Regions from separate parts of the Mesorhizobium sp. WSM4808 genome, predicted to be linked through region 4. Evidence: riboswitches for the same ligand, from Rfam matches in the RefSeq annotation. Region 4 holds a riboswitch; each other region holds the start of a gene.
The links. A riboswitch is a leader RNA that binds a small molecule or an ion and turns the genes downstream of it on or off. The one in region 4 is predicted to bind cobalamin.
Positions count from the first base shown of each region.

Region 1 (7,376 bases), on a different contig from region 4:
GCACGAAAGATTTCCGCGTAGGGATTTTGCATCGGTTGGTTCCTCGACAAAGGACGATTGGGCAATTACATACGGAGCGTATGATTATTAAATAGAGCATACGCCGCGTATGTCAATTGGCATACGTTGCGTATGTGAATAGGGCCAGAAGCCATGCACAGACCCCGCAAGGAGATGATCGCCGAGACGCGCGCAAAGCTTATCGCGGCGGCCCGTCATGCCTTCGGCACAACAGGCTATGCAGAAGCCTCGATGGATGATTTCACCGCTTCGGCCGGGCTGACGCGCGGCGCGCTCTATCATCATTTCGGCGACAAGAAGGGGCTGCTGCAGGCGGTCATAGCCCAGATTGACGGCGAGATGGCGGCGCGCATCAATGAGGTCGCGTCGAGAGCACCGACCCGCTGGCAACATTTCGTGGACGAGTGCTCGACCTATATCGAGATGGCGCTGGAGCCGGAAATCCAGCGCATCATGTTCCGCGATGGCCCGGCCGTGCTGGGGGATCCAGCGCAATGGCCGAATGCCAGTGCGTGCATCGCTTCAATGACCGACCATCTGACCGCGCTGCAGGAGGAGGAGGTCGTTGTCTCCAGCCTCGACCCCGAGACCGCCTCGCGACTGATCATCGGAGCGAGCAGCCAGGCGGCGCAACGGATCGCCAATTCGAACGACCCCGAAGCGACGTCGAAGAAGGTGGTGACGGCGTTCAAGCAACTGCTCGAAGGCCTGCTCAGGAAGCCGGATCCGGAGTCGAATTGAAGTTCCCACCGGAGCTTTCGTGCCGGCATCTGTTCCCGATAGGAATTTTTTCTTGACTTCGTGCCCTCAGCTAAGGTACATATTCGTCCATGGTGCCGATTCGCGCCAGTGACCCGCCGCACAGGCGGGTTTTTCGTTTGATGCTCCGTCAGCCAACGCGCCGGCGAAAGGCTACGAAAGAAAACCGTCAGCCCGAATTCGTCGCCCTTCGTCAGGGGCCGGCAATTGACAATCGCCGGGTTGAGTCCATCCTCTTCCACCATCTCTGAGGCGGAGATTCGGGGCACATGTGGGATTTTGAGATCGGCCGGTCGGTGTCCATCATGATGCGGACCTGGCCGTTCATCGTCTTTCGCATGATCGTCTATTTCGGCATCACGCTGGCCTACATCATGGCGACCGGCACCGGTGCCTCGGTCGGCTATGGCGTCGGCCATATCTCCACCGATCCCGACGGGCCCATGTCCTTTGCCCTGTGGGGCGGCGTGGTCGGGTTTGGCATCGTCTCGATCGCGGTCTACTGGATCCGCGAATACATCCTCTATGTCGTCAAGGCCGGCCACATCGCCGTCATGGTTCATCTGATCGACGGCCGCGACATTCCCGGCGGTCAGGACCAGATCGCCTATGCCAGGGATATCGTGACCCAGCGTTTCGCCGAGGCCAACATCCTTTTCGTCGTCGACCAACTCGTCAAGGGCGCCATCCGCGCCATCACCGGACTGCTCGGCGGCATCGCCGCCTTCCTGCCGATACCGGGCCTGAGCGGCTTGGTCTCCTTCATCAACACGGTGATCCGCCTGTCGCTGACCTATGTCGACGAGATCATCCTCGGCTACAACATCCGCATCAATTCAGCCTCGCCCTTCGAGACGGCGCGCCAGGGCGTCGTGCTCTATGCCCAGAACGGCAAGGTCATGGTCAAGAACGCCGTCTGGCTGGCGGTCATCATGTGGGGCGTGTCGTTCATCATCTTTCTGATGATGCTGGCGCCTGCCGGCGCGATTCTGTTCCTGATGCCTGGCCAGCTCGCCGGCTGGGCTTTTGTGCTCGCCATCGTCTTCGCCTGGGCATTCAAGGCGGCGTTCATTGAACCCTTCGCCATCGCCTGCCTGATGCAGGTCTATTTCAAGACCATCGCGGGCCAGGTGCCGGATCCGGCCTGGGACGCCCGGCTGGCCGAGGCGTCGTCGAAGTTCAGGGAGCTCAAGGACAAGGCGCTCGCCTCCTTCGGCGGTTCGCGCTGGGCTACGGCCGGCGCCACACCCTGATCGGCCGGGCGGGTGATGTCTGGTGAGGCAGAAACGGTGTTGAGGCGCGCCACGGCGGATTTGAGCTGTGTCTCGCCTTGCCCGGAAAAGGTCTCGCTCATGATCAACTCCGGCAGCGGCAGCCGCCGTCCCCAGCCATGCGTTTCAAGGTCCGGTTTGGGAGCGAACTCGGAAACACGGCCGACGCAGAGATAGGCGATCGGCGTTACGTGGTCCGGAATGGCCAACAGCCGCTTTAGCGCCTGCGCTTCGATGATGCTGACCCAGCCTACACCGACGCCCTCGGCACGCGCGGCCAGCCAGAAATTCTGCACCGCGCAGACGGTGCTGTAGAGATCCATCTCCGGATTGTGCCAGCGTCCCAGCGGCGAACCCTTCGAGCGCTGCCTATCGCAGGTGATGCAGATGTTGAGCGCGCTTTCGCAGATGCCTTCCAGCTTGAGCTTGCGGTACAGCGCCTGTTTTTCCGCCTCGATCGCCGGCAGCTCCTGTTCGCGCGCGGCCAGGAACAGGTCGCGCACCTCCGCCCGTCGCTCGATGTCACGAATGACGATGAAATTCCATGGCTGCATGAAGCCGACCGATGGCGCGTGATGGGCAGCAAGCAGCAGCCGCGCCAGCACGTCGTCATCGATCGCGGTGGGCAGGAAATGGCTGCGCACGTCGCGCCGCGTGAACATGGCGCGATAGACCGCATCGCGCGCATCCTGGTCAAATCCATCGTCAATGGCAGCGGTCATGTGTTCCGGCATCGCTTGTCCCCTTGCGATTGCAGATTCAAAACTGTCAGAGCGTAGTTTGTGCGTCCAAGTAGACGCACGTCGCTCTGATGTCGTCCGCCTGACCATGCGGATGACAATGCCTGCCAGGCCGGTCTTCTGGCTTGGGATCAACCCGCGTCCGGTGCCTTCCCGTCATCGACAGTGGCATTTACCGGCGCGGTCCCCCTCACAGCGTTGGGCACGCCACGGAATTCAACCGTGTTCCCGATTCTCCCGCTTCCGGCGGGCACCAGGCAGTACCAGGGACCTTACGCCGAAGCGCCGGCGAGGCCAATGCCTGCGGCGACGCGAATGGACGCAGTCGATTTTCCCCAGCGATCAAGCAGCAATGCATGGCCATAGCGGCGCCGGGGCACTAGATAGGGAGCATGACCACCCGTCTCTACACCCATCCGATCTTCCTCGAGCATCTCACGCCGCCCGGACATCCCGAGCGGCCCGACCGCTTGCGTGCCATCGAGCGCGTGCTCGATGAGGAAGCCTTTGCCGGGCTCGATCGTATCCAGGCGCCGGAAGGCGACGAGGCCACCATCCTCTACGCGCATCCCGCCGATTTCGTCGCCCGCGTGCGCGCCGCCATTCCCGACGAGGGGATTGCCCGCATCGATGCCGACACCACTGCCAGTCCGAAGAGCTGGCAAGCGGCGATCACCGCGATCGGCGCCGCCAACGCCGCCGTCGATGACGTCTTTTCGGGCCGCGCCGACAACGTCTTCGTCGCCGCCCGGCCGCCCGGCCATCATGCCGAAAAGAGCACCGCCATGGGCTTCTGCCTGTTCAACACGGCGGCGATCGCGGCGCGCTATGCGCAGAAGAAACACGGTGTCGAGCGCGTTGCCATCGTCGACTGGGACGTGCATCACGGCAATGGCACGCAGGACATTTTCTGGGACGATCCGTCGGTGCTCTATTGCTCGACACACCAGATGCCGCTTTATCCCGGCACCGGAGCGAAGAACGAAACGGGCGCCGGCAACATCGTCAACGCGCCGCTGGCGCCGCAGACTGGCAGCGAGGTGTTTCGCGATGCCTTCCTGTCGCGCGTCCTGCCCGCGCTCGACAATTTCGCGCCCGACCTGATTATCATTTCGGCGGGGTTCGACGCGCACCACCGCGATCCGCTGGCCGAGATCAATCTGACCGAGGATGATTTCGACTGGGCGACCGGCCAGCTGATGCAGCGCGCGGCACGCCACAGCGGCAACCGGCTCGTCAGCCTGCTCGAGGGCGGCTACGATCTGCAGGGATTGGCATTTTCGGTCGCCGCCCATGTCGGGCGACTGATGAAAGGATGAATGATGGCCGATGAGACCAACGAAGACGTCAAGGCGATGAGCTTCGAGCAGGCACTCGATGCGCTGGAGAAGATCGTCGATGATCTGGAGCGTGGCGACGTGCCGCTCGACCAGTCGATCAGGATCTATGAACGTGGCGAGGCGCTGAAGGCGCATTGCGACCGGCTGCTGAAGGCCGCCGAGGACAAGGTCGAGAAGATCAGGCTGTCGCGCGACGGCAAGCCGGTCGGAACGGAGCCGCTCGACGCGGATTGAGGCCCGGTCCGAACATAGGCTCGCCTCACCGGTTTTTGGACATGATCATGATCGAGGATATAACTCGTCCCGATTGAAACAGCTCAAGGACAAGAGGAGATACGGAAGCGATGTGCAGAAACATCAAGACCCTGTTCAATTTTGATCCGCCGGCAACCAATGACGAGGTGCGCGACGCGGCCCTTCAGTTCGTCCGCAAGCTGAGCGGAACGACGCGACCCTCGAAGCAGAACCAGCACGCCTTCGACCATGCCGTCGAAGCCATCGCGGCCTCGGCGCGCGAACTGCTCGATTCCCTGGAAACCCATCAGCATCCGCGTAATCGCGAAGAGGTGGCGGCCAAGCTGCGGGCAAAGGCGGCGATCCGCTTTGCCTGATGCGGCCAGGCGGCCTTCGACCACCGACAAGGAGAGTCCATGAGCTTCTTCCCCGGGAAAGACCCTGAGGTGGGCGATGCCTTAGCCAGCGACCAGATCGAATTGATGGTCATCCCGAACGCCAAGGACATCGGCGGTTTTCAGGTGCGCCGTGCTCTGCCGACGGCAAAAAGGCGGCTGGTCGGGCCGTTCATCTTCTTCGACCGCATGGGTCCCGCGATCCTGCGCGCCGGCCAGGCGCTGGACGTCCGTCCGCATCCGCATATCGGCCTGTCGACGGTCACCTATCTGTTCGACGGCAAGATCCGGCACCGCGATTCACTCGGCACCGAAATGGTCATTCAGCCCGGCGACGTGAATTTGATGACCGCCGGCCGCGGCATCGTCCATTCGGAGCGTACGCCGGAGGAACTGCGTGGCGCGCCGATGTCGGTATCCGGCCTGCAGACATGGCTGGCGCTGCCGGACGACAAGGAAGAGGTGGCACCGGTTTTCGAGAACACAGGAGCGCTCAGGCTTCCCGAGATCGATGCCGAAGGCGTCAACGGGCGCCTCATCATCGGCGATTTCCAGGGGTTGCGGTCGCCGGTCAGGGCTGACTCGGAGACGCTCTACGCCGACCTGCGCCTGGCGCCCGGCGCCAGCGTGAACATCCCGGCCGATGCGGAAGAACGAGCTATCTACACGCTGGAAGGCGAGGTCTCGATATCAGGTGACGTCTTTCCGGCGGAACGGCTGCTGGTGTTCCGTCCCGGTGACGAGATCGTCGTATCGTCGCAGACCGGTGCACATTTCATGCTGTTTGGCGGCGCCTCGCTCGGTTCGAAGCGTTACATCTGGTGGAATTTCGTCTCATCGTCGAAGGAACGCATCGAACAGGCCAAGCAAGAATGGAAGACGGGCCGCTTCGACATCGTTCCAGGAGACGAGGAAGAATTCATCCCGCTGCCGGAAAGCTGATGCCTGTCACCCAAAGTGGCAGAACGAAATGCATAGACAAAAGACTAGGGCCTGATCCGCGTCACTGACACGCATTTACTTTCGCCGGCCGGCGGCCTATTCGCCCATCAACCGAAAGCCCGAGCACCGTGAACGCAACGCCGCATACGCCGCTTCTCGACAAGGTCCGCATCCCGGCCGACCTGCGCACGCTTGCCGAAAGCGAACTGCCACAATTGGCGTCCGAGCTTCGCGCCGAGCTGGTCGACGCCGTGTCCCGCACGGGTGGTCATCTGGGCGCCGGGCTTGGCGTGGTCGAGCTGACAGTGGCGCTGCACTATGTCTTCAACACCCCGGACGACCGGCTGATCTGGGATGTCGGCCACCAGGCCTATCCGCACAAGATCCTGACCGGCCGCCGCGACCGTATCCGCACGCTGCGCCAGGAAGGCGGCCTGTCCGGCTTCACCCGCCGCGCCGAGAGCGAGTACGATCCCTTCGGCGCCGCCCACTCCTCGACATCGATATCGGCCGGCCTCGGAATGGCCGCCGCCCGCGATCTCTCCGGCGGCCGCAACAACGTCATTGCCGTCATCGGCGACGGCGCCATGTCTGCCGGCATGGCCTATGAGGCGATGAACAATGCCGGTGCGCTCGATGCACGGCTGATCGTCATTCTCAACGACAACGACATGTCGATCGCGCCGCCGACCGGCGCGATGAGCGCCTATCTGGCGCGGCTGGCCTCCGGCAAGGCCTATATCGGCCTGCGCGATTTCGGCAAGAAACTGACGTCCTATCTCGGCAAGCGCGCGGATCGTGCGATCACAAGGGCGGTCGAGCATGCACGCGGGTACGTCACCGGCGGCACGCTGTTCGAGGAACTCGGCTTCTATCACATCGGCCCGATAGACGGCCACAATCTGGAGCATCTGATCCCGGTCCTGAAAAATGTCCGCGACAATGGCGAAGGCCCGGTGCTCATCCATGTCGTCACCCAGAAGGGCAAGGGCTATGCGCCGGCCGAAGCCGCCGCCGACAAATATCACGGCGTCAACAAGTTCGACGTCATTACCGGCGCGCAGGCCAAGGCGCCGGCCAACGCGCCTGCCTACACCAAGGTGTTCGCCGAAAGCCTGGTTCAGGAGGGCCGTGAGGACGACCGCATCGTCGCCATCACCGCCGCCATGCCGAGCGGCACCGGCCTCGATTTGTTCGGCGAAGCGTTTCCATCGCGGATCTTCGATGTCGGCATTGCCGAACAGCACGCGGTGACCTTTGCCGCCGGCCTTGCCACCGAAGGTTACAAGCCATTCGCGGCGATCTATTCGACCTTCCTGCAGCGCGCATACGACCAGGTCGTCCACGACGTCGCCATTCAGAAATTGCCGGTGCGGTTTCCCATCGACCGCGCCGGCTTCGTCGGCGCCGATGGCGCGACCCATTGCGGCGCTTTCGACACCACCTTCCTGGCGACACTGCCGGGTTTCGTCGTCATGGCGGCGGCCGACGAGGCGGAGCTGCGCCACATGGTGCGCACCGCGGCGAGCTATGATGAGGGTCCGATCGCCTTCCGCTATCCGCGCGGCAATGGCGTCGGCGTCGACATGCCGGAGCGCGGCTCGGTTCTCGAAATCGGCAAGGGCCGCATCGTCAAGGAGGGCACCAAGGTTGCATTGCTGTCCTTCGGCACGC
Region 1 is NZ_JBVVQX010000002.1:464,389-471,764, reverse strand. It holds gene AC0L2U_RS04980 (MFS transporter) at 1-32, opposite strand, end outside; gene AC0L2U_RS04975 (TetR/AcrR family transcriptional regulator) at 154-762, shown strand; gene AC0L2U_RS04970 (hypothetical protein) at 1,050-2,033, shown strand; partial or broken gene bluB (5,6-dimethylbenzimidazole synthase) at 2,156-2,773, opposite strand; cobalamin riboswitch at 2,885-3,064, opposite strand; gene AC0L2U_RS04960 (histone deacetylase family protein) at 3,184-4,110, shown strand; gene AC0L2U_RS04955 (exodeoxyribonuclease VII small subunit) at 4,114-4,365, shown strand; gene AC0L2U_RS04950 (DUF2277 domain-containing protein) at 4,476-4,742, shown strand; gene AC0L2U_RS04945 (pirin family protein) at 4,782-5,702, shown strand; gene dxs (1-deoxy-D-xylulose-5-phosphate synthase) at 5,831-7,376, shown strand, end outside.
Region 1: another riboswitch for cobalamin. It lies ahead of bluB (5,6-dimethylbenzimidazole synthase); the one in region 4 lies ahead of AC0L2U_RS01315 (DUF1636 family protein).

Region 2 (7,376 bases), on a different contig from region 4:
CCATCTCTACGACAAGAGCCGGCCCGAGAACCTCGGCTTCCTCGAACGGTTCCGTGCCCTGCTCGATGAGTGTCCGGCAACCGCAGCGGTCGGCGAGGTCGGCGATTCGCAGCGCGGGCTTGAAGTGGTTGCCGCTTACACCGCAGGCGGCAAGCGCGTGCACATGTGCTACTCCTTCGATTTCCTGGCGCCGGAAAAGATCAGCGCGGGCAAGGTCCGCTCGGTGCTGGAATCCTTCGGCAAAGTCGCCAGCGACGGCTGGTCGTGCTGGGCCTTCTCCAACCACGACGTGATGCGCCCGGCCTCGCGCTGGGCCGCCAATGAGGCCGATCCGACCGCCTACCTCAAGGTCATCTCGGCGCTGCTGATGTCGTTGCGCGGTTCGGTCTGCATCTATCAGGGCGAGGAGCTTGGGCTCGGTGAGGCAGAGCTGCGGTTCGAGGATCTGCAGGATCCCTACGGCATCCGCTTCTGGCCGGAATTCAAGGGCCGCGACGGCTGCCGCACGCCAATGGTGTGGGATGGCGATGCCAAGAATGGCGGCTTCTCCCAGGCAAAGCCCTGGCTGCCGGTGCCGGCCAAGCATCTGGCGCAAGCGGTCAATGTCCAGCAGGACGACGAGGCTTCGCTGCTCGAGCACTACCGGCGCTTTCTCACCTTCCGGCGTGCCCATCCGGCGCTGGCCAAGGGCGACATCACCTTTATCGAAAGTGAGGGAGATACCGTCGCCTTCACGCGCCGCGCAGGCAACGAGCAGATCGTCTGCGTCTTCAATCTGGGAGCCGGGCCGGCCAAGGTTGACCTTGGCGGCCGATCGCTGCAACCTCTGCCCGGGCACGGATTTTCGGGGCAGGCGAACAGCGGTTCCATCGAGCTTGGCGGCTACGGCGCCTGGTTCGGGCGTCTCGACTGAATTTCCAATCACTGGAGGAAACCAATGGCCGATGTCACGCTAAGACAAGTGAAGAAGTCCTACGGCAATCTGAACATTCTCCACGGCATCGATCTCGATATCAAGTCGGGCGAGTTCATCGTCTTCGTCGGCCCGTCGGGCTGCGGCAAGTCGACATTGCTGAGGTCGATCGCCGGGCTCGAGGAAATCACCTCCGGCGAGCTCAGAATAGCCGGCGAAGTGGTGAACGACGTGCCGCCGTCGAAACGGGGCATCGCCATGGTGTTCCAGTCCTATGCGCTCTACCCGCACATGACCGTCTACGACAACATGGCGTTCTCGATGAAGATCGGCAAAGAGAACAAGGCCGAGATCGACCGCCGCGTGCGTCAGGCCGCCGAGATCCTGCAGCTGACCAAATATCTCGACCGCCTGCCCAAGGCGATGTCGGGCGGCCAGCGCCAGCGCGTCGCCATCGGCCGGGCCATCGTGCGCAATCCGAAGGTGTTCCTGTTCGACGAGCCGCTTTCGAACCTTGATGCGGCGCTGCGAGTCGCCACCCGCATCGAAATCGCCAAGCTCAAGGAATCGATGCCCAACACGACCATGATCTACGTCACCCACGACCAGGTCGAGGCGATGACGCTCGCCGACCGCATCGTGGTGCTCAAGGACGGCCATATCGAGCAGGTCGGCACGCCGATGGACCTCTACAAGAAGCCCGGCAATCTGTTCGTTGCGCAATTCATCGGCTCGCCGGCCATGAATATCCTGCCCGCAACCATCGACAAATCAGGCAATCCGACCGTCGTCAGCCATGTCGGCGGACGCAAGGCAACCGTGCCGATCGCGACGCCGGCTTCGGCGAAGGGCGCTGCGGTTAGTTTCGGCGTGCGGCCGGAGGACCTGATCATCGCCAGCGGCGCGGACTATCTGTTCGAGGGGACGGTCGACTATGTCGAGCAGCTCGGCGAGGTTCAGCTGGTCTATGTCGACATCGGTCGCGCCGACCTCCCGCTGGTGACCAAGCTGCCCGGCAATGTTGAGGTCAAGCGCGGTTCGACATTGCGGCTGAGCGCCAATGGCGAGGACCTGCATCTCTTCGACGCTGACGGACGGTCGTTTGCCCTTCATGAGGCTGAAGCGAAGGCGGCCTGAGGCAGAACCGCGTCTTGGACAAAAAAGAGCAGCGGGCCAGGCCCGCCGCTCTTTTTTTGAAGATCAGCTTCGACTGTTAACGGCCGAAGAGATTCCGGTCGCTGCCCTGAGGAGCGGACTTCTCTACGTCGCCCGACGAATTGAGCAGCTTCTCGACGAGGCCACCGCTGTTGCGGACCGAGTTCGTATGCGCGCTGTCAACCGAAGTAACCGCAGGCTGGTTGGCGCCGTTGGAGCCAAAGTTGTCGCTGCCGGCGAAGGCACTGCCGGTGATGGCCAGAACGGCGGCGGCAGCAATAAGGATCTTGTTCATTTTAGTCTCCTGAATTCTGGATTTCGCCAGACGGCAGACACAGCTGCCGTCGCTTGCGAAATTGGTTTTAGCGACCGAAGAGGTTACGGTCGCTGCCCTGAGCGGGTGTCTGGGCAGCCGGTTCCGAGGTCTTGGTGGAAGCCGTGTACGACTGGTCCACAGCGGCGGCAGGCTGGTTGGCGCCGTTCGAACCGTAGTTGTCGCTGCCCGCGAAAGCGCTGCCGGAGATGGCCAGAACGGCGGCGGCAGCAATGAGGATCTTGTTCATCTTAAATACTCCTGAATGTCTGAATTTCGAATGTCTGAATTTCGCCAGGGCAGCGGGCGAGCCCGCCGTCGACTGGGAATCGGCTGTTAGTTGTTGCCGAAGAGGTTGTGGTCAGCACCCTGGGCCGGCGCCTGAGCAGCCGGTTCCGACTTCTTGGTCGAAGCGGTGTACGAGCTGTCGACAGCAGTGGCTGCCGCGGCGTTCGAACCGTAGTGGTCGCTACCAGCGAAGGCGCTGCCGGAAATGGCCAGAAGGGCTGCGGCAGTGAGAATGATCTTTTTCATTTTTGTACTCCAGTATCGTCTTTTTCCGTCCGTCTAGCGGCGTGTCTTGGAAATGAAATCGCGTCGTTCGGACAGCCCCGATGTGGGAGGGCAACCCCGCCTTTTCCAATCACGAAGTTGTTCCGTGTGGACCATGAATCCACACCTTGAAATTGTGCCAGGGGAATCTAGAGAGGCATTTTTCCTCTCTATATCAGCATGTTAAGTTTAATCATCCGATGGATCACTGACTGTTTCAAAGGCCCGGCGTTCACACCGTCCTGCACGCACCGTCAACAGAAACGAACCGTTCGGTTCGATTTTAGGTCAAGCTAATAGTCACTTTTCGAAACCGTTAACCTTTTTTGACCCCCGCCAAGGGTCGGATTCGGGAAGATCGCAGCCGGCAAATGGCCGCCCGGGAGGCGGGATTTCGGCCCCAGACGATCTGCGGTGACGTTTCGCATGCCGTGTCGCGCCGCATGGATACGATGTCGTTTTCATGCCGACGGCGCGCCCCCGATCGTGGTTAGATCATACCATCTCAGGTGCCGCTTCGTGACGACGAGACGGAGAATTGGGAAGCCGGTCAGAATCCGGCGCTGCCCCCGCAACGGTGGTGGAGTTCAAGTCGCAACGGGAGACCACTGGGCAACTGCCTGGGAAGGTGTCGCGATGGTCCGCAAGGACAACTCCAGAGCCCGGAAACCAGCCCGAGATTTTTAGACTCGACTGATCGCGGTGGGCGGTCAAGAGGTGGATAGCGCATGTCCGGCACCTAGCCGGCCTGCGTTTCAATCCTTCCTCCATCACCACCAGTTCAGTCCTTAGAAACGAGGACAGGACATGGATATCCGCAACGACATGCTGAGGCTCCTGAAGGGGCGCCGGCAAGGCTTTTCACTGGAGCAGCCCTTCTACACCGATCCAGACTACTTCAAGCTCGACATGGAGCTGATCTGGTATCGCGACTGGCTGTTCATCGGCCATGATTGCGAACTGCCGAAGCCGGGCAGCTACATCACCGTGCAGATCGGCGACTATCCGGTCGTCCTTGTCCGCGATCAGCAAGGCAAGATCAACGCCTTCCACAATTCCTGCCGCCATCGCGGCAGCCGCGTGTGCAACACGGAGAAGGGTACGGCGGCAAAGCTCGTCTGCCCCTATCATCAGTGGACCTATGAGTTGGACGGCCGCCTGCTGTTTGCCCGCCAGATGGCCGACGGTTTCGACAAGAGTGATTTCGGCCTGAAGCCGGTCGCCTGCGAGAGCGTCGGCGGCTACATCTTCATCTGCCTGGCCAAGGAGCCGGCGGATTTCACGCCGATGCGGGCGATGATCGAACCCTATCTTTTGCCGCACCGCTTGCGTGAGGCAAAGATCGCCTTTGAGAGCACGATCATCGAGAAGGGCAACTGGAAGCTGGTCTGGGAAAACAACCGCGAGTGCTACCACTGCGTCGCCAATCACCCTGAGCTGTGCAAGACCTTCCCCGAGGCGCCGACCGTGACCGGCGTCAACGGCGCCGACAGCGACCCCGAGATGGTCGCGCACTGGGCCAAATGCGAGGCCGCTGGCTTGCCGAGCAAATTCCGCATCGATCCGGCAGGGCAGTACCGCGCCACCCGCGCGCCGCTGCTGCGCGATGCCGTCAGCTACACCATGACGGGAAAACGGGCGGTGAAGAAGAACCTGTCCGACAGCGTTTCAACCGACCGCATCGGCTCCTTGCTGCTTTATCATTATCCGACAACCTGGAACCATATCCTCGGCGACCACGCCGTCACCTTCCGCGTGCTGCCGATCAGTGCCACGGAAACCGCGGTGACGACGAAATGGCTCGTCCACAAGGATGCGGTCGAAGGCATCGACTACGACCTCGCTGAGCTCACCCATGTCTGGACCGAGACCAACGACCAGGACCGCCGCATTGTCGAGGAAAACGCCTTCGGCATCCTGTCGCCGGCCTACGAACCAGGCCCCTATTCGGAGCTGCATGAGGGCGGCGTGATCCAGTTCGTCGAGTGGTACGCGTCGTTCATCGGGCCGCGCCTTGCCGAAGGCGGCCGGCCGGCCCTGCGCAGCGTCGCCTAGCTCAGGGGACAAGAGGATGAATGCGATGACGGACCTTGGCCTCTATCGCCATCTCGACCAGATGACGCCCTGGAACGACCGGCTGCAGGTGCTGGAAGTGATCGGCGTCAGCGACGAAGCGCCGGACGTGAAGACCTTCACCTTCCGCTCCGACAACCAGACCTGGTTCCGCTACAAGCCGGGCCAGTTCGTGACGCTGGAACTGCCGACATCGGAGGGGCCGCTGATGCGCACCTACACGCTGTCGTCCTCGCCGTCGCGGCCGTTCTCGATCGCGGTGACGGTCAAGGCGCAGGCAGGCAGCACCGGCACGCGCTGGATGTTCGACCATCTGACGCCGGGCTCGCACGTCAAGGCCTATGGGCCGACCGGTGATTTTTCGCTGCACAGCCACCCGGCGGCCAAATATCTGTTCATTTCGGCGGGCTCCGGCGTGACGCCGATGATGTCGATGCTGCGTTGGTTGAACGACTGTGCGCCATGGACAGATGTCGGCTTCGTCAACTGTGCGCGCCGCCCGGAAGAGATCATTTTCCGCAAGGAACTCGAGCTGCTCGGCAGCCGCATGCCCGGCCTGTCGCTCGGCTTCATGATCGAGGAGCGGTCGAGCCGCGAGGGCTGGTTCGGCCATATGGGCCGCATCGACGCGATCCGGCTGCCATTGCTGGCGCCCGATTTCCGCGAGCGCGAGATTTTCTGCTGCGGCCCCGATCCCTTCATGCGCGCCGTGCGCGGCATGCTGGACGCCGCCGGCTTCGACATGGCGAAATACCATCAGGAAAGCTTTGCTGCGCCTGCCGTGGAGGAGATCCCGGCGCCGTTCTCGCCGCCGGCGGAGGACGGCGCTGCTGCTGCCGTCGAGGCCGTGACACCGATCCGGTTTTCGCTTTCCGATGTCGATGCCGAATGCGTCGCCGGCCAGACCGTGCTGCAGACGGCACGCGCCTCTGGGGTGCGGATTCCCGCCGCCTGCGAGTTCGGCCTGTGCGGCACCTGCAAGGTGAGGAAGGTCGCGGGCGATGTCGAGATGAGTCACAATGGCGGCATCCTCGATCACGAAATCGAGGACGGCTTTATCCTCGCCTGTTGCTCGAAGCCGCTTTCTGCGCTTGAAATCGAAGCGTGACCGGCTGCGCTCGCCCCCAAGCCTGCGCCATCTTGCCAAAAACCCTGCAAATGGTTAGACGCCTGCAACGGTGGGGTTGACCGTAAGGCCCGAAGATCATCTCCGCGGCCTGCTCGGCGGGGGAGCAAACATGCGACAATCCGGCATCTATGCCATTGCCAGCAAGGATATCGTCTTTGAATCCTTCGACGGCGAAGCCGTCGTTCTTGACCTGACCACGGGCAAATATTTCGGCTTCTCTGATTCAGGCAGCAGACTTTGGGATGCACTGTCGTCCGGCGTGCCTGCCTCCGAACTGGTCGGCGCCACGACCGGCATTGGCGCCCTCGATGCCGCCGCGATTGACGGCTTTGTTTCACAATTGCTCGAATTCGGTTTGCTGGCGGCCGTAACCGATGGCGTGGCAAGACCGGCTCCAAGCGAATTGCTGGCTCAGCTCGCCGCTGCCAGAGAGCCCCTCAAGGTCGACATCCATGACGATCTCGCCGATCTCATTGTCGTCGACCCCATCCACGAGGTCGAGGAGCCCCTCGGCTGGCCCGTGGTGAAGCAGGCCAACTGAAGCGCCCATCAGGTTCTCGTTGCCGGACAGCTCCGGAACAGGCAAACCCATGCCGAACGTCACTCTCGAAAACTTGGTTGACTACGCACGTCATGTCCTGGCGCAAGCAGAGAGCAGCGCCGAGCATTATCCACTGACCCGCAAGGCGAGCTTGCCGCATCTGGATTTGACCGCGAATGTCAGCGCCGGCGCATTGGCGGATGCCGTCGCTCATGGCTTTGTCCCTGCTCCGGGCAACCGAACGCCTGCCGATATCTGCCGCGTCTTCGTCGCACATCCCGGCATAGACGGCATCGCGGCACCGGTCAGTTGGGGCCAGGGGCCCTTCACGCAGCATGGCTTCGCCACCCGGCTGGCGGAGGCCGGATTGCGCGGCAACCATTTTCACGACCTGGATTTCTGGCAGTTCTATGATCCGCAACGTCGCGTTGGGGTGCAGTTGATGGCTTCGGCCGATGCCTTTCCACCGTGGGAGCCGGGAGCGCCGCTGCGCCCCTTCCTCCATTGGGAATATGCGGCGCGCGGCATGCGCCTTGCCCATGCCGGCACGCTCGGGGCCAATGGCAAGGGCGTGCTGTTGGCCGGCGCGGGCGGGGCCGGGAAATCCGGAACCGTCGCCGCCGGCCTCCTCAACGGACTGGACAGCGTCGGCGACGACTATGTGCTGGTCGACCTCTCCAACGGGGTGACTGCCCGCCCA
Region 2 is NZ_JBVVQX010000015.1:89,405-96,780, reverse strand. It holds gene bglA (beta-galactosidase BglA) at 1-913, shown strand, start outside; gene AC0L2U_RS25035 (ABC transporter ATP-binding protein) at 938-2,050, shown strand; gene AC0L2U_RS25030 (DUF680 domain-containing protein) at 2,127-2,363, opposite strand; gene AC0L2U_RS25025 (DUF680 domain-containing protein) at 2,431-2,631, opposite strand; gene AC0L2U_RS25020 (DUF680 domain-containing protein) at 2,718-2,915, opposite strand; cobalamin riboswitch at 3,424-3,625, shown strand; gene AC0L2U_RS25015 (aromatic ring-hydroxylating oxygenase subunit alpha) at 3,741-4,988, shown strand; gene AC0L2U_RS25010 (FAD-binding oxidoreductase) at 5,014-6,114, shown strand; gene AC0L2U_RS25005 (PqqD family protein) at 6,245-6,676, shown strand; gene AC0L2U_RS25000 (serine kinase) at 6,726-7,376, shown strand, end outside.
Region 2: another riboswitch for cobalamin. It lies ahead of AC0L2U_RS25015 (aromatic ring-hydroxylating oxygenase subunit alpha); the one in region 4 lies ahead of AC0L2U_RS01315 (DUF1636 family protein).

Region 3 (7,376 bases), on a different contig from region 4:
GCGATCGGCCTGCCCGTCAATCTGCTGCATTTCGGGCTCTTGACGCTGCTCGCGTTGACGATCGTGGCCTCGCTGAAGGCTGTCGGGATCATCCTTGTCATCGCCATGCTGATCGCGCCGGGAGCGATCGGTTTTCTTTTGACGAAGAGCTTTGAGCGTATGCTCGCCATTGCTGCCGCGGCCGCCATCGGGTCGAGCGTCGTGGGAACGATCCTCAGCTATCACATCGACGCAGCCACGGGCCCGACGATCGTCGTGGTTCAGGCCGGCGTTTTTTTGCTTGCCCTGTTCCAGTCGAAGCGCCCAAAGCAACAGGTGCAACTGGGCATTTCGGGAGAGTAATCGCGGCGCTGGCCCCGGCCGAGGCCGCACTCAAAGCCGGTTGCGGATGAGCATGGTGACGACGAAGAACGCGCCGACCGAGCTGGTGATGATGCCGATCGGCAGTTCCTGCGGCGGCAGCAGCGTTCGAGCCAGAAGGTCGCTGGCCAGCAACAGCACCGCGCCGAACACGGCGCAGCTGGCAACCAGGCGCAGGTGCAAGGGGCCCGCCAGCGGCCGCGACAGATGCGGGATCATCAGCCCGACGAAGCCGATGACGCCGGCGACCGAGACCAGGATCGCCGTCGAGAAGGCGGCGACGAGAAAGGTCATCCTTCGCATCCGCGCCACCGGCACGCCCAGGCTTTCGGCGGCGTTTTCGCCGGCCAGGAAAGCATCGAGCCGGCGGTGGTTCCACAGCGCGTAAGCCAGGATAGTGCCCGCACCCAAGGCGCCGAGCCAGATATTGTCCCAGCGCGCCAGGCCGAGCCCCCCCATCGTCCAGAACAGCACGGAGTGGGCGGCGCGCTGGTCGCCGGCAAAGACAAGATAATTGGTCAAGGCGGTGAACATGAAGGACACGGCAAGGCCGGCAAGGATCAGCCGCTCCGGGCCTTGCCCCCTCACCCGCGCAACCAGCAGCAGGACGACACCGGCAGCCAATATGCCGCCGGTGAAGGCCGCGACCGGCAATGTCCAGATGCCGAAACTGTCTCCGAAGACGGTGATGACGGAAACCGCACCCGCGGCGGCGCCCGACGACAGGCCGAACAGGAACGGGTCGGCAAGGTCGTTGCGGGTCACCGTCTGCAGCAGCGCACCGACGACGCCGAGACCGGCCCCGACGCAGATGGCCAGGACCGTGCGCGGCAGCCGCAGATCGACGACGATCTTGCCGACCGGCCCGGACACGTCGTGCCCGCTGAAGCCGATTGCGCGGCCAAGTGCTGCAACAACGTCGGTCAGCGGGATCAGCGTCGAGCCATAGGCGATCGACAGCAATGCGAGAGCAGCGATCGCCGCCGCTCCCACCAGCATGGCCAGTGCGAATGCCGGATGGCGCAAACCTGGAAATGCGTCGTGTCTGTCAGGACGCGTGCGACGCACTTCCAGGATCTTTTGCTCATGCATGTCGTTGCCCCAAAACCGCTGCGCACTTTTGGGCGACAGGCATCAAAACGCTTCCGGATGCATGGCCTTGGCGATTTTGTCGATCGCTTCGATATTGGCGGGTCCGGGTGTCAGTTCGGCATAGCGCAGGGCGACGAAGCGCTCGTTCTTGACCGCGTCCGTCTCTTTCATGGCCGGATGGACCTTCAGAAAATCGAGCAGCTTCTTGTAGCCGCCGCCATCCTGGTAATCGAGCAGGATGAGGAATTGCGGATTGCGCGACGCCACCGTTTCCCAGTCCGTGTTGCCCCAGCTGGTGTCCATGTCGGCCATGATGTTGTCGCCGCCGGCGGCTGATATCATGGCGCTGGGGATGGCGAACTTGCCTGCGGTGAAGGGCTTGTCCTCGCCGGAATCATAGAGAAACACTCGCGTTGCCTTGCCGTTGCCGACCTTGGCGGTGATGTCGGCGAGCCGCGTCTTCCAGCCGGCAACAAGCTTCTCCGCCTCGGCCTCCTTGCCGAAGATCTTGCCCAGCTTTTCGACGTCGCCATAGAGCAGGTCCATCGAGGCGGCTGGACGGCTCTTGTCGAGATGGACGCAGCTTTCCGTCAGCACCAGCGTCTTGATGCCGTGCGGGGCAAGCGTATCGGGTGTCACCTCGCCGCCCGGCTTCATGCCATAATACCAGCCGGCGAAGAAGAAATCCGGCTCGACCGCGACGAGGTTTTCGAGCGTCGGATATTTCGGCGCCAGTTCCGGGATCGAACCCTGCTCGGCCTTGAATTCGGGACCCACCTTGTACCATCCGGTGATGCCGGTCAGGCCGACGATCGACGGCTGCAGTTTCAGCGCGAAAGCCATCTCGGCCATGTTGAGATCCTGGATGACGGCGCGCTTCGGCGGCGCATCGAAGGTCAGCGGCTTGCCGCAGCTGTCGACCGTGACCGGGAAGGCCAGGGCTGTCGAGGCCAGCAGCGAGAAGACAAGCGAAAAGGCCAAGCGTTTCACGGGTTTGCTCCTTGTGGATGGGATTGGGTCGACTACGAAATGGCTTCAATCACGTCGGCGGCGCGGCACGGTTCGGCACATCGAACACCGTCAGTTCGCGGTCTTCGGTCGGATGGCGCAGACGCAGCACATCGATGCCGAAAATCTCGCGGATCAGCTTTTGGGTCAGCGCTTCGCGCGGTGCGGCGAGCGCTTGCAGACGGGCATGGTTCATCACCGCCACCCTGGTGGCGAACGGTGCCACCAGCGCCAGATCGTGCAGCACCGCGATCACCGTCATCTCGAAGCCTGCCACGAGGTCGAGCAGTTCGCCGCGGGCACGCGGGTCGAGATGGTTGGTCGGCTCGTCGAGGAACAGGATTTTTGGCTGCTGGGCGATGGCGCGCGCAAGTTGGGCGCGCTGGCGCTCGCCGCCCGACAGCGAGCCGATGGTGCGGCCAAATAGCGGCAGCAGGCCGGTCCGGCGCAGTGCATCGACGACGATCTCGCGCTCCTCGCTCCTGCGCCGCAGCCCGGCGTGCGGAACCCGGCCAAGCTCGACATAGTCGATCACCGCCAGCCGCGGATCGGGCTGGTCGGTCTGGCCGACCACGGCAATGTGCAGCGCCCGTTCGGCGGCTGAAATCCTGTCCAGGCGGCGCCCGCCGAGCTTCACCTCGCCGGAGCTCGGACGCAGCATGCCCGACAGCATGCGCAGCAGCGTCGTCTTGCCGGCGCCGTTGGGACCGATGATGGCAAGGCGATCGCCGGCGGCCACCGAGAAGCTGACCGCCTGAACCAGATCCCGCCCATTCGCCGTGACGCAGAGGTCACGGGCTTCGAGAAGCGCTACGGTCATCGGCTGCTGCCCGCCGGCTTGCCGGGACGGCAAAGCGTATATACGACGATGCGATGGATGGAGCCGTCCAACTTTCCGTCACTTTCCAAAACTGGCGACGGAAGGAAGCTGGCGAACCGGCCGACAAGACCGGGATTCGTGTTTCCTCCCGGCACACCCCGTCCGGTCAACTCAGTGATGGCAGGTCTCCTGGCTCACGGGTCGTTGCGCCATCCAGCCTTCCCAGCCTTGCCGGCCAGTGGCATTCACGGATTTTGCTCGCCGCTTACAGTTGCGGGGGCAGCCACGGTCTCGACCTGAGCAGGCCTCACCGCGTTCCCTTTTCACCCCTCGCCTTTCGACTCGGGGACCATCACCGCTTCAGCGTAGATTTGCGCCGATCGCTTCGCAATGGATTTCTCGGACGGAGTGGTGGGCCAGCTAAGGGAAACAGGCATCGCATGCTCTCTTTATGTAATAATATAACATACCTAAGAGATGACGCCGGTCGCTGTCAAGCGAAAGCTCATGGGGCGGTTGGCCGGATGGCGACCGGCATCGGCGCAGATTGCACGGGATGCGCAATTTCGATCAAACTGGCCGTGCCAGGAAACGGCAGGATGATCTGGCCAATGCGAGGAGAAAATGGACCCGACCGAGAAAGCGCTGTGGTTCGTCGAAAGCCATCTGCCGGAGGCGATCTCGCTTGATGATGTCGCGCAAAGCAGCGGCGTGTCGCGTTTTCATGTGACGCGCGCCTTCGGCGCCGCCACCGGCCGGTCGGTGATGGGCTACATGCGCTCACGCCGGCTGACCGAGGCGGCGCGCAAGCTGGCGGGCGGGGCGCCCGACATCCTCGCCGTCGCGCTCGACGCCGGCTACAACTCGCATGAGGCGTTCACCCGTGCCTTCCGCGATCAGTTCGGCACCACGCCGGAACTGGTGCGCGCGCAGGGCACACTCGACAAGCTCGACCTCGTGGAGCCGATCCTGATGGACCAGTCCCTCCTCACCAATCTCGAACCGCCGCGTTTCGAGACCAGCCGGCCGTTCCTGATCGCCGGCCTCGGCGAACGCTACAGCTGCGAAACCAGCGCCGCCATCCCGATGCAGTGGCAGCGCTTCGGCCCCTATATCGGCAACATTCCGGGCGAGACCGGCGACGTCGCCTATGGCGTCTGCGTCAACGGCGACGATGCCGGCAATTTCGACTACATCGCCGGCGTCGAAGTGTCTGACTTCTCCGACCTGCCCAGGGACTTCTACCGGGTGCGGGTGCCGGCGCAGAAATATGCGGTCTTTGCCCACCGCGAACACATCTCGACCATCCGCCGGACGGTCAACACGATCTGGAACAAATGGCTGCCGGCCTCCGGGCATGAGATCGCGGACGCGCCGGAATTCGAACGCTACGGCCCTGAATTCGACCCGCGCAGCGGCAAGGGCGGGCTGGAGATATGGATACCGGTGAAGGCGTAGTCGGTCAGGCCATCGGCAGCGCCGGCCAGCGATCGGCGATCCGGCCGCCGGAAAACACCGCGATCGACCCGAACTGCTGCAGCACGGCTTCGCTCTGCGTCGGCCTTAGAAACGCGTAGTCGCCGGGCTTTGCGGTCGCGTCGGCGGGCAAGCCCATGAATTGCTGGTTGGAGGACAGGCCGAGCAGCCCGTTCGCCTTCATGCCTTCTGGGAAGACCGGCTCGGCCATCCACTTGCCGCCATAGAGGTAGCAACCCTTGCGCGGGAACCGGCCGAGCGCCTGCAGCAGGCGGGTGACGGCCGGCGGGCCGGGCAGCATCGGCTCGACCATTTTCAGGATCGGCGTGGCGATGAAGGCCGCCGGCTGGAAGCCGTCGAGGCCTGGCGTATCGAAGTCGCTGGGCAGCACAAAGGCCGAGCCCATCGAGACCTCATTGGCCGCGCCGCCATGATGAAGCAGCGCGGTCTTGCTGCCGCCGATGTTCAGGATGCGGCGCTGGTCGGCGCCGAGACAGGCGACGAATGCCGCAGCCTGCGCCGACGCCTTGGTCAATGCCTTTGCCGGTCCGCCGAAAAGGCCGGGGATGAGCGGCGCATGCGCCTCGTAGGCCATGACGCCTTCGCAATGCAGCCGGGCCGGCAACGCGCTCAACGCCTTCGACAAGGCTGCGGGATCAGCAAAACCGCCGCGATGCAGCCCGACATCGATCTCGAAAGCGATGCGCAGGCCGATGCCGAGTTCGCCAGCGAGGGCGCCATATTCCGCCAGTCTCTCCTCGCTGTCGATCAGCCAGCAGACGCGCGACCAGTCGGTATCGGCTTTCACCAGCGCCGCCCTTGCCGCGCCGATCGGCATCGGCTTGCCGTAGAGCAGATCGGCATCCGGGAACGCCTTCAGCACCGCCTCGCTGATCGGCGGGTGGAAGGTCATGAAGCGCTCACTGCCAAGCGCCTTGGCAATATACGCAAGCAGCGGCATGCAGGCGAGCGATTTGTCGACCAGCCGCACGGCCAGGCCGGGATCCACTCTCCCCTTCGCCAGGGCAATGTTGCTGTCCAGCCGGTCGCGATCGAGCAGCAGGCAGGGCTGGAAGATGCCGGCTTCCTTCAGCGCATCCGAGAGGGTGGAAAAATAGGTGGTCATCATTCGATGCCGAACAAGCCGGCCATATAGGGCGAGACGAAGCGGTTTTGCGGATCGACGTCGCGGCGCACCGCCATGGCGTCGTCCCAGCGCGGATAGAGCTTTTTCAGATCCGCCGCTTTCAGGCTGTGCATCTTGCCCCAATGCGGCCTGCCGCCATATCTGCGGAAGATCGGCTCTGCCGCCCGCATGAACGGCAACGGATCGTTCGCTGCATCATGGTGGATGGCGATGGAGCAGGTCAGCCTGTTGTAGAATGGCGAAAGCCAGAACTGGTCCGGCGCGACCGAGCGCACCTCCATCGGGAAATAGACCTCGGGAAAACGCTTCTCAGTCAGCTCGATGATCTCGGCCAGCGCCTTCGGCCCCTCCTCGAACGGCAAATGATATTCCATCTCGTTGAACTTGGTCTGCCGGTCGCTGGCATAGACGTTGAGCCAGTCCTGCACGTAGTCCTCGGCGGGAAATCTGGCGGCCGCCGAACGGATCAGGCGGCCACGCAGCGATGGCAGCCAGGCAAGTGAGGTGCGCAGCCGACGCAGCGTCCTCAAACCCGCCTCGTCCTCTTCCGGCGGCCGTGCGGTGGGTGCGGCGTCGCTGAAATCGCTGGCGATGAACTGCGCATAGCCGGAGAACGGAATGTAGTAGAATTCGGCCGAGCGATGCGCGGCCATCATCGCCTCGAAATCGCGCAGCATCTCAGTAATCGGCAGCACATATTTGCGGCGGCGCAACCGGTAGGTCGCGATGTTGTTCAGCGTCACTTCGGTGAGCACGCCAAAAGCGCCGAGCGCGACGCCCATGGCGTGGATCATGTCCTGATCCCCTGCCCGCTTGAAGTCGCGGACCTTGCCAAGCCCGTCGACGATCTGCACCGTCTCCAACTGCGTGTGATAGGCGCCGAGCGTCGGTCCCGAGCCATGCGTGGCGGTACCCAGCGCGCCGCCGATCGCCTGGCGGTCGATGTCGCCCATATTGGGCAGGCCCTGGCCAATGCCTTGCAGGATGCGCATCAGCGGGCCGAGCCGGGTCCCTGCCCGCACCCGCGCCCGATGTGTTTCGGCGTCGTGCGAGACCAGCCCTTCCAGCCTCTCCAGGGACAGGATCGTGCCTTGCGATTTCACCAGCGGCGTGAAGGAATGACCGGCACCGGCGACGCGCACCGGGCCAGGCGCGGTCCGGACGAGATCACCGAGTTCACCGGCATCGCCGGGGCTGGCGATCAGCTTGGGCTCGGCGCTTACAAAGCCCGACCAGTTGCTCCAAATGTTCGACATGCCACCTCCCCGCTCAGGCAACCGCACGACGGTGACGCGACACAAGGACGAAGAGACCGAGCAGCGCCACGCTGGCCACCGCGCTGGCGGCGGCGAATTCCGGAACTGGCCGGAAATCCTTGCCATCGATGAGCAGCGACGCTGCGATCGGCCCGATCGCCAGGCCGAAAAGCTGGGCTGCCGGCACCAGCAGCACGGCGGTCCGCGTCTCGTCGGC
Region 3 is NZ_JBVVQX010000037.1:3,747-11,122, reverse strand. It holds gene AC0L2U_RS33040 (metal ABC transporter permease) at 1-342, shown strand, start outside; gene AC0L2U_RS33035 (FecCD family ABC transporter permease) at 373-1,359, opposite strand; gene AC0L2U_RS33030 (ABC transporter substrate-binding protein) at 1,495-2,442, opposite strand; gene AC0L2U_RS33025 (ABC transporter ATP-binding protein) at 2,492-3,280, opposite strand; cobalamin riboswitch at 3,443-3,649, opposite strand; gene AC0L2U_RS33020 (AraC family transcriptional regulator) at 3,905-4,738, shown strand; gene AC0L2U_RS33015 (alanine racemase) at 4,743-5,882, opposite strand; gene AC0L2U_RS33010 (D-arabinono-1,4-lactone oxidase) at 5,882-7,159, opposite strand; gene AC0L2U_RS33005 (MFS transporter) at 7,173-7,376, opposite strand, start outside.
Region 3: another riboswitch for cobalamin. It lies ahead of AC0L2U_RS33025 (ABC transporter ATP-binding protein); the one in region 4 lies ahead of AC0L2U_RS01315 (DUF1636 family protein).

Region 4 (7,376 bases):
GCGTTGGCGGCCGAATGCAGCGGCGCGGCAACGCTCGCCGCCTTTTCAACCGCCGGCGCGACCTTGGTTTTTGAAGGCGTCTTCAATGCCGGGCTGGTTTCAGGGGCGTCGGTCTTCGGCTTGCTGGTGTTGGACGGTGCGACAGGGGCCGCGGCCGGCCCCGGCACAGGCGCCGCGATGATCGCGTCGGGCGCCGCCCTGGCGGCCTTGGCGGCCTCCCTGGCCTCCCTTTCGCGGGTCGACTTGAGGATCGCCTTTTCGCTCTTCAGCGTGGTGAGGCCGGAGGCCGGCTCGGAGCCGGTGCGGCCGTTCTGCGGCCCCGGTTCCACCGAAGCACCCTTGCCGGCGTCATAGAGATCGATGATTTCAGCCAGGCGTTCCGGCGTCAGATCCTCGAACGTGTCCTTGAAGATCATGACCATCGGCGCGTTGACGCAGGCGCCAAGGCATTCGACCTCTTCCCAGGACAAGGTGCCCTTGTCGTTGGCGTGGAACTGGTCGTGATGGATTTTGGAGCGGCACACATCCATCAGCGCTTCCGAACCGCGCAGCATGCAGGGCGTGGTGCCGCAGACCTGGATATGCGCACGCGTGCCGACCGGATTCAACTGGTACTGCGTGTAAAAGGTCGCGACTTCGAGCCCGCGGATACGCGGCATGCCGAGCATGTCGGAAATCGTCTCGATGGCCGCCTTCGTCACCCAGCCTTCCTGCTCCTGCGCTATCATCAGCAAGGGAATGATGGCCGACTGCTCACGGCCCTTCGGGTACTTCTTGATCCATTGCTTCGCCGCAGCCGCGTTCGCCCGGTTGAAGGCGAAGGATGCTGGCTGGACGCTGGCTTCTGCGAGACGGCGGACTGACATTTAGCGATCGACCTCACCAAACACGATGTCGAGGGAGCCGAGAACGGCGGTGACGTCGGCCAGCATGTGGCCGCGGCAGAGGAAATCCATCGCCTGCAGATGCGCGAAACCCGGCGCGCGCAGCTTGCAGCGGTAGGGCTTGTTGGAGCCGTCGGAAACCAGATAGACGCCGAATTCGCCCTTCGGCGCCTCGACCGCGGCGTAAACCTCGCCGGCCGGCACGCGATAACCCTCGGTGTAGAGCTTGAAGTGATGGATCAGCGCTTCCATCGAGCGCTTCATCGCCTGGCGCTTGGGCGGCACCACCTTGCCGTCGAGGTTCGACACCGGCCCGGTGCTTTCCTTGCCGAGCAGGAGATCGACGCACTGGCGCATGATCTTCGCAGACTGGCGCATTTCTTCCATGCGCACGAGGTACCGGTCGAAGCAGTCGCCGTTCTTGCCGATCGGAATGTCGAAATCCATTTCCGAATAGCATTCATAGGGTTGCGACTTGCGCAGGTCCCAGGGAGCACCCGAACCGCGCACCATCACGCCCGAAAAACCCCAGGCCCAGGCATCGGCCAGCGAGACGATGCCGATGTCGACATTGCGCTGCTTGAAGATGCGGTTGCCGGTCAGCAGCTGATCGAGGTCGTCGATCGACTTCAGGAACGGGTCGATCCACTTGCCGATGTCCTCGACCAGTTTCTGCGGCAGGTCCTGGTGGACGCCGCCGGGACGGAAATAGGCGGCATGCATACGCGAACCGGAGGCGCGCTCATAGAACACCATCAGCTTTTCGCGCTCGACGAAGCCCCATAGCGGCGGCGTCAGCGCGCCGACGTCCATCGCCTGCGTCGTCACATTGAGGATGTGCGACATGATGCGGCCGATTTCGCAGTAGAGAACGCGGATCAGCTGGCCGCGCTTCGGCACTTCGATGCCGAGCAGGCGCTCGGCGGCGAGCGCGAAGGCGTGCTCCTGGTTCATCGGCGCGCAATAGTCGAGCCGGTCGAGATAGGGAATCGCCTGCAGGTAGGTTTTGGCCTCGATCAGCTTTTCGGTGCCGCGATGCAAGAGCCCGATATGCGGATCGACGCGATCGACGACTTCGCCGTCCAGCTCCAGCACAAGGCGCAAAACGCCGTGCGCCGCAGGGTGTTGCGGGCCGAAATTGATGTTGAAGTTGCGGACCGAGGTTTCAGCCATTTACTGCTTTGCCTTCTCGTCACCCGGCAGCACGTAATCCGTACCTTCCCACGGGGACAAAAAATCGAAATTGCGGAATTCCTGCTTGAGCTCGACCGGCTCATAGATAACGCGCTTGGCCTCGTCGTCGTAACGCACCTCGACGAAGCCGGTCAGCGGGAAATCCTTGCGCAGCGGGTGGCCTTCGAAACCATAGTCGGTCAACAGGCGGCGCAGATCGGGATGGCCCGAGAACAGCACGCCATAGAGATCGTAGGTCTCGCGCTCGAACCAGTCGGCGCCGGGAAAGACGCCGGTGATCGACGGCACCATCGTCTCTTCGTCGGCCTGCACCTTGACGCGGATGCGCACATTCTGCTTCGGCGACAACAGATGGTAGACGACGTCGAAGCGCTTGGCCCGCGACGGATAGTCGGCGCCACAGACGTCGATGATCGAGATGAACTGGCAGCGCGCATCGTCGCGCAGGAACGTCATCACCTCGACCAGATCGCGCGGCTCGACATGGATGGTGAGTTCGCCATAGGCGATATCAGCCTCGTTCACGCGGCCGATCAGCTTCTCGCCGAGATAGTTCGACAGTTCGCTCAGGGATGCGGTCATGATTTACCGTTCGATCGTGCCGGTGCGGCGGATCTTCTTCTGCAGGAGAAGAATGCCGTAGAGCAGCGCTTCGGCGCTCGGCGGGCAGCCGGGCACATAGATATCGACGGGCACGATGCGGTCGCAGCCGCGCACCACCGAATAGGAGTAGTGGTAGTAGCCGCCGCCATTGGCGCAGGAGCCCATCGAGATGACGTAGCGCGGTTCCGGCATCTGGTCGTAGACCTTGCGCAGCGCCGGCGCCATCTTGTTGGTCAGCGTGCCGGCGACGATCATGATGTCGGACTGGCGCGGGGACGCGCGCGGCGCGACGCCGAACCGCTCCGAATCATAGCGCGGCATCGAGGTGTGGATCATCTCGACCGCGCAGCAAGCGAGGCCGAACGTCATGAACATCAGCGACCCGCTGCGCGCCCAGGTGATGAGCGCCTCGGTCGAAGTGACCAAAAAGCCCTTGTCGGCCAACTCGTTGTTGATCTCGAGGAAGAAGGGATCGTCCTCCCCCACCGGCCTGCCGGTGTTGGGATCGATAATACCCTTGGGCTTCGGCGCGACGAGGGTGCCTGAACTGTCGTTCAATCCCATTCCAGCGCTCCTTTTTTCCATTCATAGGCAAAGCCGATGGTCAGCACCGCCAAAAACACCATCATCGACCAGAAACCGAGCATGCCGATCTTCGAAAACGACACCGCCCACGGAAACAGGAAGGCCACTTCCAGGTCGAAGATGATGAACAGGATCGACACCAGGTAGAAACGGATGTCGAACTTCATGCGGGCGTCGTCGAACGAGTTGAAACCGCACTCATAGGCGGAAAGCTTTTCGGGATCGGGATTGCGGTAGGCCACCAGGAAGGGCGCGGCCAGCAGCGCCAGGCCGACAACCAGCGCCACGCCTATGAACAGGACGATGGGCAGGTATGAGCTCAAGAGTGCGTTCATGCTCGGCTTTCCGTTGGCGCCAATCCAGTTTGATTACAGCACCGGACCCTAATGCGGAAGCGTGACAGTTTAACCGCTGAACCGTTTTAAGGGCCTATGCTGCAACGCGGCGAGGGTTAGCGCAGCACTTCCAGCGAAGCAAGTCAAACCTTGTTCAAAACACCGACCTGGATGGCATATCGCGGCAAACTGGTCCGATCCGCTCCTGTTTGATTTCCTTCGCTTTTTACTCCACTTTTCTCTCCTGACATGGATGCCGCCAAAACCCTGCTAGCATGGGTTGGAATCAGCCATTCGACCCTCGGTCAAAACACTTCAAAGTGATGCCTGCATGAAGGAAAAGATCTCGCTCCCCACGGCCCGTCGCATCGCGCTTGCCGCCCAGGGGTTTCTCGATCCCCGCCCGACCGGCACGCCCGACCGCCGGCATTTTGCCCGCACCCTCTCCCGCACCGGCCTGCTGCAGATCGATTCCGTCAGCGCGGTGGTGCGCGCTCATTATATGCCGCTCTATTCGCGCCTTGGTCCCTACCCGTTCTCGCTGCTCGACAACGCGGCCGTGACGCGTAAGCGCACGGTTTTCGAATACTGGGCGCACGAGGCTTCCTTCCTGCCGGTGGAGACGTACCCGCTGATGCGCTGGCGCATGCAGCGCGCCGAGCGCGGCGACGAAATGTATCTGGGCCTCGCCAAATGGGGCCGCGAGCACGCCGCCTATATCGAAGAGATTTACCGCCAGGTCGCCGAGCGCGGCCCGATTGCCGCTTCCGCGCTCGAAGGCCAGAAAGGCTCGGGCGGCTGGTGGGGCTGGAGCCACGCCAAGCATGCCTTCGAATGGCTGTTCTGGGCCGGACGCATCACCACGGCGCACCGTCGCGGGTTCGAGCGCTTCTATGATCTGCCCGAGCGCGTGCTGCCGCAGGCGGTCCTCGACCTCCCAGTGCCCACGCCTGAGGACGCGCACCGCGAATTGCTGCGCATTTCCGCCCGCGCCCACGGCGTGGCGACTTCAGGCGATTTGCGCGATTATTTCCGCCTGTCGCCGGCCGATATGAAAGGCCGGTTGGAGGAACTGGTTGAAACCGGCGAATTGCTGCCGATGCGCGTCGAAGGCTGGGACAAGCCGGCCTATCTTCACCGGGATGCCCGCCTGCCGCGCAAAGTCGAGGCCCGCGCCCTGCTGGCGCCGTTCGATCCTGTCGTCTTCGAACGCTCGCGCACAGAGCGGCTGTTCGACTTCCACTACCGCATCGAGATCTACACGCCGGCCGACAAGCGGCAATACGGCTACTATGTCCTGCCGTTCCTGCTCGGCGACAGGATCGTGGCACGCGTCGACCTCAAGGCAGATCGTCCGGCCAGCGTGCTGCGGGTCCATGCGGCCTACGCCGAGCCCAAGGCGCCACCTGAAACCGCTGCAGAACTGTTCGAGGAATTGAAGCAGATGCAGGGCTGGCTTGGCCTTGAGCGCATGGAAGTGACCCCGGCCGGCGATTTGGGTCCGGCGCTGGCCGACATCGCCATGTCGTAAGCTCGCGTTGACACCGCCGCTCGCAAAAGCCTAAATCCGGTTCAGATGGTCTCTTGCCCGCAACGGCAAGAGCTAAGAGGGAATGCGGTGCGGGGCAAAATCCCAAATCCGCGGCTGTCCCCGCAACTGTAAGCGAAGAGCCAAGGCCGAAAGCCACTGGGAGTTCCCGGGAAGGCGGCTACCCAAGGCGATGACCCGCGAGCCAGGAGACCTGCCGTCTGCGACTTTAGAATCCGATCGCCCGGCGGGTTTCCGGGCAAGGAGCCCGATCTTTGGACCACGACAGCAGTTTTTCGGCTGGCACAGCGGATATTTCGTCCGGCCATGATGATGCCTTGGCCGGCGTCACCATCATTGTCTGCGCCTCCTGCCGCAATGAGACCGGCTCCGACGCCCATCCCCGCGCCGGCGAATTGCTGGCGGAGGATACGCGCCGCGCCGCATCTGGCGACGACATCCGCATCCGCAGCGTCGAATGCCTTGGCAATTGCAAGCGGCGCCTCAGCGCCGCCATCCTGCGCGACGGCTGCTGGAGCTATGTCTTTGGCGACCTGACCGAGACCAGCGGCGCCGACCTCGTCACCGGAGCCAAGCTCTTCGCCACCTCGACGGACGGCCTGATCCCGTGGCGTGGCCGTCCCGATAGCCTGAAGCGCGGCCTCGTTGCCCGCATCCCTCCCCTCGACCTGCTGAAGGACTGACCATGACTGCCCCAGATTCGTCTGCGAACCTCTCCCGCGTTCCCTGCACCGTCGTCACCGGCTTCCTCGGCGCCGGCAAGACGACGCTGGTCCGCTATCTCCTGGAAAACGCCGGCGGCAAGCGCATTGCCATCATCGTCAACGAATTCGGCGACATCGGCATTGACGGCGAGATCCTGAAGGGCTGCGGCATCGACACCTGTCCGGAGGAAAACATCGTCGAACTGGCCAATGGCTGCATCTGCTGCACCGTTGCCGACGACTTCGTCCCGGCGCTTGACAAGATCCTGTCGCTGACGCCGAGGGTCGACCACATCCTGATCGAGACTTCGGGCCTGGCGCTGCCCAAGCCGCTGGTCCAGGCCTTTCAATGGCCGAGCGTGAAGAGCCGCGTCACAGTCGACGGCGTCATTGCCGTGGTCGACGGCCCGGCCTTGGCCGAAGGCCGCGTCGCTAACGACATGGATGCCCTGCAGGCGCAGCGCGCCGGGGACGAGACGCTCGACCACGACGACCCGGTGGAAGAACTGTTCGAGGACCAGATCGCCTGCGCCGACCTGATCATCCTGTCGAAGAGCGACCTGATGGACGCCGCCGGCACCGCCCGCGCCAATGCTGTCATTGGCGAACACTCCGCCCGCGCCGTGAAGATCGTGCCGACGTCGCATGGCAAGGTCGATCCCTCGGTGCTGCTCGGGCTCGGTCTGGCCGTCGAGGACGACATCCAGAACCGCAAGTCCCATCATGACGGCGCGTTCGACCACGAGCATGACGACTTCGACACCTTCATCGTCGACATTGCCTCGATCGCCAATCCGGACGAGCTGGCAAAGCGCGTCGCCACCGTCGCCGAAGAAGAGAACGTGCTGCGCGTAAAAGGCTTCGTCGAAGTCGGCGGCAAGCCGATGCGGCTCTTGCTGCAGGCCGTCGGGCCGCGCGTCAATCATTACTATGACCGCGCCTGGACCGCGCAGGACGACCGCCGCTCGCGTCTCGTCGTCATCGGCCTGAAAGGGCTGAACCGCCCGGCGATCGAGCGTATACTCGCCGGCTGATTTCGGACACGGGTCGCGATGCACATCCTCACCACGACATCCGCCTCGCTCGACGACCTCGCCGAGCCGGTCGATCTGCGGCAGACGCCGGCGGATATCGTGGCGCTGTCCTTCACCGACAGCGACCTCGCCGGACTGGCGGCAGCCTGGAAGGCCGATGCCGGCCGCCTGCCCTCGATGCGGCTGGCCGCACTGCGTGACCTGCGCCATCCGATGTCCGTCGACCTCTGGGTCGACAGCGTCGCCCGCCACGCCAAGATCATCCTGGTGCGCATCCTCGGCGGCTACGACTGGTGGCGCTACGGCTGCGACCAGCTCGCCTCGACTGCCCGCGAACGCGGCATAAAGCTGGCGCTGCTGCCCGGCGAATGCCGCGACGAGGATTTGCGCCTGATCGAAGCCTCGACGCTGCCGCGCGAAGAGTTGGACGGCCTGCTCGACTATTTCCGCGAGGGCGGCCCGGCGAATATGAGCGCGCTGGTGCGGAG
Region 4 is NZ_JBVVQX010000001.1:282,766-290,141, reverse strand. It holds gene AC0L2U_RS01345 (NADH-quinone oxidoreductase subunit E) at 1-866, opposite strand, end outside; gene AC0L2U_RS01340 (NADH-quinone oxidoreductase subunit D) at 867-2,057, opposite strand; gene AC0L2U_RS01335 (NADH-quinone oxidoreductase subunit C) at 2,058-2,660, opposite strand; gene AC0L2U_RS01330 (NuoB/complex I 20 kDa subunit family protein) at 2,664-3,245, opposite strand; gene AC0L2U_RS01325 (NADH-quinone oxidoreductase subunit A) at 3,236-3,601, opposite strand; gene AC0L2U_RS01320 (winged helix-turn-helix domain-containing protein) at 3,933-5,132, shown strand; cobalamin riboswitch at 5,162-5,365, shown strand; gene AC0L2U_RS01315 (DUF1636 family protein) at 5,405-5,833, shown strand; gene cobW (cobalamin biosynthesis protein CobW) at 5,836-6,888, shown strand; partial or broken gene AC0L2U_RS01305 (cobaltochelatase subunit CobN) at 6,907-7,376, shown strand, end outside.